Regions from separate parts of the Desulforamulus aquiferis genome, predicted to be linked through region 2. Evidence: riboswitches for the same ligand, from Rfam matches in the RefSeq annotation. Region 2 holds a riboswitch; each other region holds the start of a gene.

Region 1 (4,346 bases), on a different contig from region 2:
CATACCCCCGCTCGGAAATTAATTTATCAAATTGTTCAATTAAATCCTGGGGCATAGAAACCCCAAACCGGGTCAACACCTCCTTGCTTGGCAATCCCCATCCCTCCGTCTGTGTTACTAATTACTAAAAATATAACACGATCCAAGGAGGAGATAAAGCATTTTATATCTTCATTTACATATTTATCAGAATATACCATTTAGTATAATTATCTTCTAGTAATTGCTTATTAATAAAGCCCTATGGAGTAAACCATAGGGCTAGGTCAAGAAACAAACTAGTTCATTTTATTTACCTTTCAACTTCAATACCACTACTTTTTCCCTGGTCATTTCCTCTATGGCATAACGTGGCCCTTCTTTCCCGGTTCCACTCTCTTTCCAACCGCCATAGGGCATAAGATCCGCTCGGAATGCTGATACATCATTGATTATAACCCCGCCGCACTCTAATTCTTCTGCACAGCGGCTAGCTATATCCAAGGAGTTGGTAAAAACACCTGCCTGCAAACCATAGTTAGAATCATTAGCCATAGCAAGGGCTTCGTCAATTGTATTGTACGATACTACATTAAACACAGGGGCAAAGAGCTCCTGACAACTACATTTCATCTTAGGATGAACATTTGTTAAAATAGTAGGTTCTAGAAAGGGGCCATTCCTCTTCCCCCCTACCAATATCTTTGCACCTTCAGTTACTGCTTCTTGAAGCCAGCCTTCAACCCTGATAGCTTCTTTTTCATTTATCATTGGCCCAATATCAGTCGTGGGATCTAAAGGATCCCCAACCTTTAAAGTTTTAGCAAGAGCTGCCGCCTGCTGGCAAAAATCATTATAAATAGAATTATGAACATAAACTCGCTGAACCGAGATACAAACTTGTCCTGCATTGGCAAAGGCAGAGCGGGTGCATGCTTCGACAGCTACCATTAAATCTGCATCACCATGAACAATTGTTGGTGAATTAGACCCCAGCTCCAAGGAAACAGGCCTTAGTCCAACCGAATTTTTAAGTTTTAATCCCACGGAAGTACTGCCGGTAAAACTATAGAAATCAATTCTTTGGTCCTTTGCTAAAGCATCTCCCACCACTGAACCAGGTCCCATCACCATGTTAAGATATCCCTTAGGTAGTCCGGATTCTAAAAATATTTCGCATAGTTTTGCTCCAAAGATTGGTGTGGTACTGGCAGGTTTGTATACAACAGCATTTCCTGCAGCAATAGCAGGACCAATTTTATGACAAGTTAGATTTGCAGGAAAGTTAAAGGGAGTTATCGCACAAACCACACCTAAAGGTTGCCTTATAGTCCAGGCGCGACGATTTTCATTACCAGGTGAACTGGAGATAGGAATTATCTCACCATGGATACGTTTACTCTCTTCTGCAGAAATCAATAGGGTTTGAGCAGCCCTGGATACTTCCATCCTTGCTTCTCTTATAGTTTTGCCAACTTCAAGGGAAAGGGTAAGGGCCATTTCTTCTTGTCTCTCCATTAGCAGTTCACTGGCCCTTTTTAAAATATCATACCGCCGATAAGGAGCTATCTTCTCACGTTTAAAGGCCCTTTGGGCAGACGTGACGGCTTGCTCCACTTCCTTCAGACCAGCCACATAAATTTCTGCCACAGGTTCCCCATTTGCTTTATTTAAGACTTTCTCTGTTTGATCAGATTCAACCCACTGCCCGTTAATAAATAGCTTAATTTTCGGAATCAATTTACATACCCCCATGTCAATTTATATTAAATCTAGAAAAAAGGGTTAGATAGCACCACTTTGGAAAGCAGCACTAACCAACCCTCTGTAATGGCAGGTGGTATCATACTCTCCTTTCCAAAGGGAGGCTAACCCGTTTCCCGGTTAACCCTAAACGGCCATAAAACCATAGCGCAAGACCTATAGGCAATATGGCTCGGAGAACATAATAAATCTATTCTATTAATAAATTACAATATCCTTTTTCTTGTGTCGAATTTTTGTAGGTCTTTGAAGCTTTTATAAAATGCACACATTACACTACAATTTAAACCTAACAAAGAAGGTTGTTCCCTCTTCACCTGTTTTAATATCTATTATTGCATTATGCCGGGAAGCAATACTATAGCATATTCCAAGCCCCAATCCAGTCCCTTCCGTTTTGGTAGTGAAGAATGGCGTGCCTAATTTCTCCAATACCTCTCCAGTAATACCCTCCCCCTGGTCCTGAATCCCAAGGACCACACAATTATCTTCCCTGCTGGTTATGATTTTTAAGCGCTTGCCCCGCCCCATTGATTCCAGGCCATTTCGGCAAAGGTTTAAGATCAATTGACGTATTTCTTTACTATCTAATAGTATGTCTGGAATTTCGTGCAATTCACTTTCCACATACTTATCCTGACCAACTGCATCTGCTTGAATTAGGGGTAAGATGGTCTCCACAATGGTGTTTAGGTTTTGCATTTCGAGTTCCTCTGATTTACTCTTGGTCATGGAAAGATATTCTGTAATGATGGAGTTGGTACGATCAAGCTCTTCAATCATCAATTCAAAATAATCATTAAACTTAGAGCATTCATCCTTACCTCGCAGCATCTGCAGAAATCCCCTCACGGTTGTCAAGGGATTACGAACTTCATGGCTTATGCCGGCAGCCATCTGACCGATAAGATTTAAATAGCTTAGTCTGGAAATCTCCTTTTGGTATTTCTTTTTCTCAGTAATATTTTTTATAAAGACAGAGATTCCATCATCATATGGAAAGGCACGAATTTCATAGTAAGCATCTTCATAGACAGAAGTCATCTCAAATTGTACAGGTATCCGTTCTGTCATAGCCTTATGATATTCCTTATATAGTTTCGAATTTAGGGACTTTGGAAATAGCTGCCATATACTCTTACCCAACACTTCTTCTCTTTTTTTATTAAGGGCTAAACATTGATGTTTATTTACATAGGTAAACTGCCCTTCTCTATCTAAAGCAAAAAAACCTTCGGTGATACCATCAAGAATATTAAACATTTTCTGGTTTGTTTGCTTCAGCTGTTTCTCTAATACTTTTCTTTCTGATATATCAACCATTGAGCCTACAATGTGCTCGTCTCCGCCAAGTTCGATTAACGCAGTTGATAATATCACAGTAGCCCTTTCTCCTGACTTTTTTCGTATATCAATTTCTATACTATCAGCTTGTCCCTGCTTCTTTAACATACTAAGCATTTCAAGTCGGGCCTCTGATTCTATCCACGTGCCAAGAATAGTTGGAGTAACCCCTATCACTTCTTCACGGGAATATCCAAATAGTTTTAAGAAACTGTCATTAACATCAACAATTATATCGTCCTTTAACCTTGTTATGGCTGAGGCAGCAGGATTGGCATTAAATGCTTTGGCAAATCGTTCATTAGAGATTCTTACTTGCTCTTCTGCCTCACTTAATAGAGCATATTTCCAGTCTTTATTAAATTCAAGGAAAGAATTATTTGCACTGTTTAATAAATTATTTAGATTATTATTTTTCATTTCCTGGTTTTGCAATTTCTGCTGTAGCTCATTTATCTTAGCAATTAGCTGTTCTTTTGTCATGCTTTCATATTGCATAGTTTGAGAAGGTTATCTCCTTTCGTATAGCAACTATTGAATAATATTCAATCTCTACTATAAAATTCCTTTAAGGGGTTATAGCCTTGAGCTTTCACCTTAATATAGAAATAAAATTACTTTGGAAGGTACACATTAGGAGTGAATGATTTTCTTTAAAGAAGGGGTATAACATGGGGGAAACAATTATTGACAGTAAATTGAAGGAATGGGCTAAATTCTTGATTGGTTATAAATTTGCTTTGGATGAAGTTCGAACAAAGCTAAATATTTTGAACGAAGAATTTCATATAATTCATGACTATAATCCAATAGAACACATTAAAACAAGACTAAAAACTCCAGACAGTATTATTAATAAATTGAAGAATAAGAACCTAGAAGTTAGTTTTGAAAATGCCAATTCCCAGATTCGTGATATTGCCGGCATTCGGGTAATTTGCTCCTTTACCCCAGATATTTACAAAATTCTGGATATGATTTGTTTACAAGACGATATAAAACTACTGGAAATAAAAGATTATGTGAAAAATCCAAAACCAAATGGTTATCAAAGTATTCATGCAGTTATAGAAATCCCTGTTTTTTTATCTGTTGGGGCAAAGCTTCATACGGTAGAGATACAGATTAGAACCATAGCCATGGATTTTTGGGCCAGCTTAGAACACAAAATTTACTATAAATACAATAAGGGTATACCCTCCCCCATACAATGTAGCCTTAAAGAAGCTGCTGAGATTGTAGCCTCCTTAGATTTGAAA
Region 2 (4,346 bases):
AAATAATACTCTCCTTAATGTCTATCGAAATATTATAAGCACTATAGAACAGAGGAAAAAAGCTGTTTTGGTAACCCCTATCTCCAATTATTTATGGGAAAATAATCAATCCTTTTTAGTTCAAAGTGACGGATCCTTCCATGGCAGTGAATATTCTTGGCCAGATGAGTTGTTAGAATCATTTGCTGGTCAGGCCAAGGGCAGATACCCCCAGGTATTGACCTTTGATAATCAACGATTCCTGGTGGAACCAATCAGTACCTATGGCACGGTATATATTTTCGGAGCAGGTCATGTATCTCAAAAACTGGGTTTATTGACAGGTTTGATAGATTTTAGAACGGTTGTAATAGATGATCGAAGGGAATTTGCTAATCGCGAACGTTTTGCTACAGCCGACGAGGTGCTGGTTGTAGAAAGCTTTGGACAGGCATTTGCTGACTTTAAATTTGACCCGGACAGCTATTTGGTAATTGTCACCAGAGGCCATGCCCATGACAAGACTGTCCTTGCCCAGGCCCTCAAGACAAATGCCAGCTACATCGGTATGATTGGTAGTGTGAGGAAGAGGGATACCCTTTATCGTTCCCTTCTGTCGGAAGGCTTTACTGAGCAGGATCTTAAAAGGGTCTACTGCCCAATAGGCTTAGAAATTGCTGCCGAGACCCCGGAAGAAATTGCAGTAAGCATTGCAGCAGAATTAATCAAAATTCGTGCGGGTCTAAGCTAATGAAAAACACAGAAAACATTGCGGCCATCATTTTAGCAGCAGGGTTTTCTTCGCGCATGGGGTCTTTTAAGCCACTATTACCTCTAGGCAATACTTCGGTAATTGAAAAGTCTGTGAGGATGTTTGAGTCAGCCGGCATAAATAACATAAATGTAGTGGTTGGATATAAGTCCAATGAACTTCTGCCAATTCTAAAGCCTTTAAAAGTTAATATTGTTGCTAATAACAATTACTACGAAGGAATGTTCTCGTCAGTTAAGGCCGGGATAAGGATAATTGAACCGTCCATTGAAGCTTTCTTTTTTCTACCAGGGGATATACCCCTGGTTCTCCCTAAAACTATTACAGCCCTTATAGCAGCTTACCGCGGCAATTCTGCCGGAATTATATACCCATGTTTAAATGGTGAGCGTGGACACCCGCCACTTATCTCAACTGCTTATAAAGACACTATACTATCCTGGGACAAAGAAGGGGGGCTGAGGTCTTTGCTGCAAGAATATGAGGCAGATGTGTTGGATATTGAGGTGGAAGACCAGGGGGTTCTTCAAGATATGGATACACCTCTGGACTATCAAAGGGTCCGTGAAAGTGTCAGCGGCTATGTTATCCCGTCTGTACATGAGTGCCATAGGCTACTTGATAATTGGGAGGTTCCTGAGCAGGTACTACGCCATTGCCAAACCGTTGCCCAGGTGGCAGAAAGGATAGCAAATTCTTTAGCAGGGGCAGGCTACACCCTTAATCATGGGCTAGTCTTGTCTGCTGCCCTATTACACGATCTAGCAAGGGGTGAAAAAAATCATGCCCAGGTTGGGGCAGAGCGCTTGAGGAGGTTAGGCTACCCGGAGGTTGCGGAGATTGTTGCCATTCATATGGATCTACCTGTAAATAGCGAGCGGGTCTTTAGTGAAGCTTCAATTGTATACCTAGCTGATAAATTGGTTAAAGATGATAAAATTATATCCTTAGAGCAAAGACTTAGGGAGACTAGTCATAAGTATGCCTCAGAACCACTCGCCTTAGAAGCAGTCACAAGAAGGTTGAGCCAAGCAGAAAATATTAAGCGTGAGATAGAAAAAGCCATTTCTCTTCCATTAGAAAAAATAATTTTATAAGTTTTGAGGGGTTTTTAAATGGAACAAAGATATATTTATTTAATCCGACATGGGGCGATAGAGTCAAAAGGCGGCAAAAGATTTATAGGTCAGATTGATTTACCTATCAGCCAAGAAGGAGTTATGCAAGCGAACCGATTAAGGGAAGAGCTAAGCTGTATCCGTTTTAATCATATCTGTTCCAGTGATTTACGTCGCGCTCGTCAAACGGCAGAGATAATTGCTGATAAACATAACCTTACACCTATTCTTCATCAGGAGTTGAAGGAAATATCCCTTGGTGAATGGGAAGGGCTATATTTTGAAGAAATACGCCGCAAGTTTCCAAAGGAATTTATACAAAGGGGTAAGGATATAGCAAACTTCCGTCCTCCAGGAGGAGAGAACTTTAGACAATTATCTGAAAGGGTATTAAATAAATTTCAATATATCATGGAAAATACCGATGGTAATATCCTAATTACAGGACATGCAGGGGTTAACCGTGTAATTATATGTCACATCCTAGGTGTACCCATAGATAACATTTTTAGCATTAGCCAGGACTACGGCTGCTTAAATTTGATTGGTTGGTCGAAGGGAAAATATCGATTAAAGACCTTAAACAAGTTAACAAAGATTATTCCAGCATAGGTATTCAGCCTTATACTTCTTAATTGGGCAGAAATCAATAATATATCAGAAATATCAAAAGGTTACAGAGGAATTTCCGGTATGTTGTTGAATATATATTTTAAGAACTAAATTTAATCCTCCGAGCCACTGAACCTAAGGTAGAGAGTACCATGGTTCACTTGGCCGATAGGGTTTATCTGGAAACGGGTAAGCCTCCCGTGCGGAAAGGAGGGTAGGATTATTTACTATGTCCTTCTCTGGCCGCACTATGTGCGGCTTTATAATTTTAAATGTTTCTCCGAGCCTTTAAACCTAAAGCTTTAGCCAGGGTTTACCGGCCGTTTAGGGTTAGCAGGGAAACCGGCTGGCCTCCCATTGGAAAGGAGAATTATCTACCTGGGCATACTAGGCTGGATAATGCTGCTTTTCTTTAAGTGCATTATTCAGCTTTTTCTTTTTGAAAGGTGGGGTTGTTTTGCAGCGTAAAAAAGGAAAACTTTTATGTTATTTTTGCCCTGGAGAAGTTATTGGTCGTTTTGACGGGGAAGAATGGCAGATTAAAAATATCAGCCAAGCCCTAGGTGGATTTAGTGATAAGGTATTTGATACATATATGGAGCTATCAAATATGGCTGATGAAGGCTGGCTGGTGAGGGAGGAAAGGAGAACTAATTCCCGAGCAGTTATTGTTGTTTTCTATTATTTAACGGGGGAGAGTATCTTAGAAAAGCGCCAGCTTATAATAAATAGATTGCTTCGTACTTATCTTGATTCTGTGGTCTATCCTCGGGAGGAGCTATATGTGGCATGTAAACAACATGACCTTGAGTTAATAGGGCTAAAAAGACATGCTAAAAGTGCAGAAAGACAAGTTAAGCAAAACTCATTAAGGGGTTTTAAAAATAATTTATAAACTTGCCTGCTTGGATTTCACCGGGATGTAATCCCGGAATTTTTTTCTCTAAATTAGATAACCTCCCGGACTAAGTTGACCGGGAGGTAGAATTGCATCACTATTTGTCTTTACCTGCATCAGGGAAGAAAAGAGGGCTGCCAAATTTATCTACTCCAAAATTACCAATAATATCTTGAGTTTCTTTGGCTACCATGAAGTCAACAAAGGCTTTGCCGCCCTCGGCGTTAACCTTGTCAAACTTTTCAGGGTTAACATTCATTACGTGATAAATATTGAGAAGGGACTGGTCACCTTCAAGCAGGATATCCAGCTTTACATTATTCTTTTGTGCCAGATAGGTAGCCCGATCTGTAAGGGTATAGCCAAGCTTTTCTGATGCGATATTAAGGGTTTGACCCATGCCGGTGCCGGATTCCTGGTACCATTTTTGACCTTTGGGATCAAGGGAAGCTTCCTTCCATAGCCCTAATTCCTTTTTATGGGTACCTGAGTCATCACCACGGGAAACAAAGATTGCTTCACTATCATAAATTTTCTTAATGGCCTCTGCAGTGGTATTTGTTTCTTTGATTCCTGCAGGATCATTTTCGGGGCCTACTATAATAAAGTCATTGTGCATTACCAGGGAGTAATTTATACCTACTCCACTATCTACCAATACCTTTTCGTCCTCCGGTGCATGAACCAGTAATACGTCTGCTTCACCCTTTTCACCCATCTTAAGGGCAGCGCCTGTTCCAACAGCAATGATCTTTAAGTTGTAGCCGGTTTGCTTTTCAAATTCTGGCTTCAAAACGTCCAGTAAGCCGCTGTCCTGGGTGCTGGTTGTGGTGGCCAGTATTACATCTTTTATGGCCGGCTCCTTAGCACCTTCACTATTGCCTTCCTCTTTGGGGGCCTGCTGGCAACCTGCCATAAGCAACATAAAGGATAATAGCAGGACAATTAGGGTTGAAAAACGTTTCAT
Region 3 (4,346 bases), on a different contig from region 2:
AGGAGGAAGTGGAAAATCAGCAACAATATTTTCGTATAACACTCTCCCTAGAGTATCTATAATATTAATTTCCTCAAAGCCAACGGGCTTCGTATACTTCAACAAAATATTCAACGCTTGTTCAAGGGGTATTTCCTTAAGCATCCTTACCTCCCTAAATTCATTTAAAATATCTCCACCTAAATAACAGTGCCAGCACTAGCAAATATCCTTGACAAATTTTTACACTTTTCCCCATCACTTTGCTGGAAGTGTTTAGCAAAACCACTTGTCATAGATCTTAAAATTTGTTAATATCAGTTAGATAAAGGCAATAAATATACAAAACGGGGTGTTCTGTTTCTAGACTGCTGTCCCCCATACTTCTTGTGTTTCTGTCTTTTAGTGCAATTTTTTTATTCTTGCCCCCTTCCTGCTAACCTAAGGCACAGAATAAATGTCGCTTTCTAAGGTTGAATTGGTATTTTTAACCTTGCTATTTAAAAGTAAGTATAATGCTTCTGAGAAAGCGTGTCAATAACAATGCGTTTCCAAGAACTGTATTAATTATAAAATATTTCTGAGAAGGAATGTGTATGACTATTTCTGATAGATTTAAGCAGCTCAGGGAGACCCTTGGTTTAACCCAAACCCTTATGGCCAAAGATTTAGGTATAGATAGAAGCCACGTTGGCAATATCGAAAGTGCTTCTAAGAAAGCATCCGAATCATTAATTAAACATGTATGTGTTAGGTATGGTGTTTCAGAGTCATGGCTAAATTCTGGGGATGGAGAAATGTTCATATCTCCAGAAGAAAGAGTCCAGAAGCTTATTGAACAATTAGACACTCAACCATCAATTAGTTCCTATTACAAATTTTTAGCAGATAATAACCTGCCCCTACAAGCTTATTTACCAGATCACCTCCAGGCTCAGGCTTACTTGTTAGAGCAAAGAAAAGAGTCCATTAGGGAAGAATTTGAGGCACGGTTAGTAAGCAGAATAAGTCAAACTACCGATACCACCACTAAAAGCGAAGGCAGCACCCTGTCGATAATTAAACATGATCAAATATCTGACACGGACCTAAAAGAGCTTGAAGATATGAAAAAAACTTTGGCAGACCTTTTCAACGCCAGTCCTTCTTTTAGGGAATGGGCAAAAATACAGTTTAAGTATGCCTTTCCAGAAGCAGTTGTTGCCCAGGCTAGAATTCAATTACTGAATAAGATATCCAACGACAAGCTTAAGTAAATTTCAAAACAAAACAAAAAAGACCTAATGGTTAGGTCCTAATAATTTGTAATTAATTAACTTGTTTAAGCCTCCTGTGTAGTTCTTTACACTAGAGGCTTGTTTTATGATTCCGCTAATACTTTTTATTCCTCTTTTAATTAATTGTCTGTTCTTCTCCTCTAAATACTATCTATTTATATTTTGCCTTAGTATATGTACCAAACTATTTAATGTGATATAAAAATCCTTTGTTAAAGGTTTTATTGACGCGTTACAAACCAGCTCGTTAGTTACATTAGTAATATTATTATTTAATACATTGTTATCCATCATCGAGGCCATATCTGCAATGACTAAAGACAGAGTTAAAATAGCTTCTTCTTCACTAATCTCTGTTGTCATTATGTCACCTCCGACCACTTGGCAATAAATTTCAATCTCAAGCAAGGAATATTCCTTCCTATACTTGTCCAAAACCGTCCAGTATACGACTGTCCACGCCCTTACATAAAAGAAAAAAGGTCAGTTAGTGCTCCCTTTTAAAGGCAACACTAAACCAACCCTGTATTATAGGTGGAATAATGCTCTCCTTTCCAAAGGGAGGCTAACCCGTTTCCCGGTTAACCCTAAACGGCCATAAAACCATAACATAATGTTTTAGGTAGTAAGGCTCGGAGAACGCTCTATAATTAATAAAAACCGCACTGGTGTGCGGTTTTTGGCATGGCTAATAAGACTTACCATCCTTTCCACACGGGAGGCTCATCCGTTTCCAGTTGAACCCTAACGGCCAGAGAACCATTATCTTTTATTACAGGTCCTAAGGCTTGGAGGTAATAATTTTCATCCGTACTGGGTTAATTTTTTGATTAACTCTGAAGATTAAAATAACCTTGTACTTATTATGCCAAAAAGGTTTATATCTATCAATTCAATTATAATTATTTATTATAAAAATTACCAACAGATTTTGACTAAAATTGACAACGTATATAACATAAAACAGCAACATCTACAATCTGTGATTTTATCTGGTTTATATTGTGAATAAAACTCAAACAAAGTTCCAAAAATAAAATAAGTATCCCAATCAAAATCGGAGGTTTTTCATGAAAGTAGCCATAATAGGTGCTGGTGTGGCAGGTCTTGCCGCAGGGATAGTACTGGAGAAAAACGGAATTGTCCCAGATATCTATGAGCAGAATTTATTTATTGCTGACCATTACTCCCATATTGGTGTTTTATTTAATATGGCATACCGGGGCATTACAGCTCAACCGATAAAATATATAAAAAAACTGCTAGCAGTAGAGATATCTCCCCTGGAAACCATAACTGAACTAATTATTAATAGTAAAAATTCCCAAGCAACAATTTCTAACGAAACTATTGGCCATAGTTTTATAATCGGCCAAGAACCAATATCCCTAGGAAATCAACTTTTAAGTAATATTAAAAAATCAAAAATCTTTTATGAGCAAAGACAGTCTATTGATAATTTATCCCACAAATATGATTATGTAATAGTTGCAAACGGTAGTAGAAGTGAAGATTATATTGCAGATAAGTATTTAGAAGGTTGGAAACAGTACCTGGTAGCTTACACCAGGGTAGCTAAATTACATGGCAGCTTCAAAAAAAATACAGCCATTGTCTGGGGAAATAAAGGGATATTGAAGGATGGGTACGGATTTTTAGCCCCTTTCAGTTCCCAAATAGCCTCATTATACGTTACTGTCCCCCATGTTCGGAATTGGGACGAGTTTAATCAATGCTGGACAGGTTTCTTTGCTAAAGAGAACCTCCTTGAAAATACAACTCTTCTTGGAACATATGAGAGGACACACGTGGCGGCAGATTCAGAGGGTAAGCAATGGAGAAACTGCCTTTTTGTTGGGGATCAAGGCGGCTTCTTAGACCCTTTTTTGGGTCTTGGAGCTGCAACTGCAATGGCCACAGGAGCCATGGCAGCCTATGCTATTATTAAAAATAGGGATTATAATAAATTAGTGCAGAAATATAAAAGGATCATAAACATAATGAGTAACTATAGAAACTTTTATGACACCATAGATGATGATACCTTTGATACTATAGTCCGGTCTGAAGACAACCCGGTCTTAAGTAAGCTTGTATATGGCACTAATATTGATTGGCTAAAATATGGTTCTATTGCCTTTGCTCCTTTTCTAAAGCATAAAGATTCCCCCAATTTTCATGAAACCTATTCCTCACCAAAGTAAGCTTACCTCATGGGTTTATTCATGCTCAAGATGATGGTTTTCTTTATGTGGTATCAGTGAGTGAGGCTTCTCCAAACCATGGGCTTCCATTAATTCTCGGTTGCTCATGATTTCCCTGGGAATTCCATCTGCCGAAATAGTTCCTCCGTCAAGCAAGATAACCCGGTTGCAAACCTCCAAGATAAATTCCAGGTCATGGGAGGCTATGAGCATTGTTTCCCTAGTGGTTGATTTCAAGAAATTAATTAACCTCCTCCGAAAGCGAATATCCAGGTTGGAAGTTGGTTCATCATAGATAACCATCCTTGGACGCATAGCCAGTACCCCGGCAATCGCCACCAAACGTTTTTCTCCCCCAGACAGATGGTGTGGGGGGCGCTGGGCAAGATCCCCAATGCCAGTGATCTTGAAAGCCTCCTTTACCCTCTCCTCTACTTCACTCCTGTCCAAACCCAAATTCTGGGGACCGAAGGAAACATCGTCCTGTACAGAAGGGCAGAAGAGCTGGTCGTTCTGATTTTGAAATATCATGCCCAATTCTGGTCGAAACTCACCTGTTTTTACCTGCTTTCCAAACAATTGAATATCGCCCGAAGTTGGCATAATAACTCCACAGCACAGCATAAATAAAGTTGTCTTCCCTGCACCATTGGGTCCGATAACCCCAACCCTTTCCCCTTCCAGGATCTCAAGGTCTAAGCCCTTTAATACCGGAGGCCTACCGTGATAATGATACGTAAGCCCCACAGTCTGTAGAGCCTTGCCTGAGGAAATCATAGAATCCGGCAATATCTTGTGAATTGCCATTAGATCAATACCTCCAGTATATCCTTTAATAAAAGCTGGACTGCCACAAAGGAGGCTGCCACCAGCAGTGATGCCACTA

Evidence for each region. Region 2 has a riboswitch for molybdenum cofactor ahead of P6N53_RS09850 (hypothetical protein). Riboswitches for the same ligand answer to the same signal wherever they lie in the genome.
Region 1: another riboswitch for molybdenum cofactor. It lies ahead of P6N53_RS06090 (aldehyde dehydrogenase family protein); the one in region 2 lies ahead of P6N53_RS09850 (hypothetical protein).
Region 3: another riboswitch for molybdenum cofactor. It lies ahead of P6N53_RS06050 (hypothetical protein); the one in region 2 lies ahead of P6N53_RS09850 (hypothetical protein).

The regions. Positions count from the first base shown of each region.
Region 1 covers NZ_JARPTC010000007.1:143,679-148,024, forward strand. The annotation lists gene nikR (nickel-responsive transcriptional regulator NikR) at 1-94, opposite strand, end outside; gene P6N53_RS06090 (aldehyde dehydrogenase family protein) at 289-1,719, opposite strand; molybdenum cofactor riboswitch at 1,814-1,933, opposite strand; gene P6N53_RS06095 (PAS domain S-box protein) at 2,020-3,570, opposite strand; gene P6N53_RS06100 (GTP pyrophosphokinase) at 3,759-4,346, shown strand, end outside.
Region 2 covers NZ_JARPTC010000014.1:34,633-38,978, reverse strand. The annotation lists gene P6N53_RS09865 (XdhC family aldehyde oxidoreductase maturation factor) at 1-730, shown strand, start outside; gene P6N53_RS09860 (DVU_1551 family NTP transferase) at 730-1,848, shown strand; gene cobC (alpha-ribazole phosphatase) at 1,867-2,481, shown strand; molybdenum cofactor riboswitch at 2,589-2,710, shown strand; molybdenum cofactor riboswitch at 2,748-2,865, shown strand; gene P6N53_RS09850 (hypothetical protein) at 2,939-3,376, shown strand; gene P6N53_RS09845 (ABC transporter substrate-binding protein) at 3,477-4,346, opposite strand.
Region 3 covers NZ_JARPTC010000007.1:136,197-140,542, forward strand. The annotation lists gene P6N53_RS06040 (molybdopterin molybdotransferase MoeA) at 1-144, opposite strand, end outside; gene P6N53_RS06045 (helix-turn-helix domain-containing protein) at 576-1,235, shown strand; gene P6N53_RS06050 (hypothetical protein) at 1,404-1,619, opposite strand; molybdenum cofactor riboswitch at 1,788-1,906, opposite strand; molybdenum cofactor riboswitch at 1,944-2,062, opposite strand; gene P6N53_RS06055 (geranylgeranyl reductase family protein) at 2,327-3,460, shown strand; gene P6N53_RS06060 (energy-coupling factor ABC transporter ATP-binding protein) at 3,476-4,267, opposite strand; gene cbiQ (cobalt ECF transporter T component CbiQ) at 4,267-4,346, opposite strand, start outside.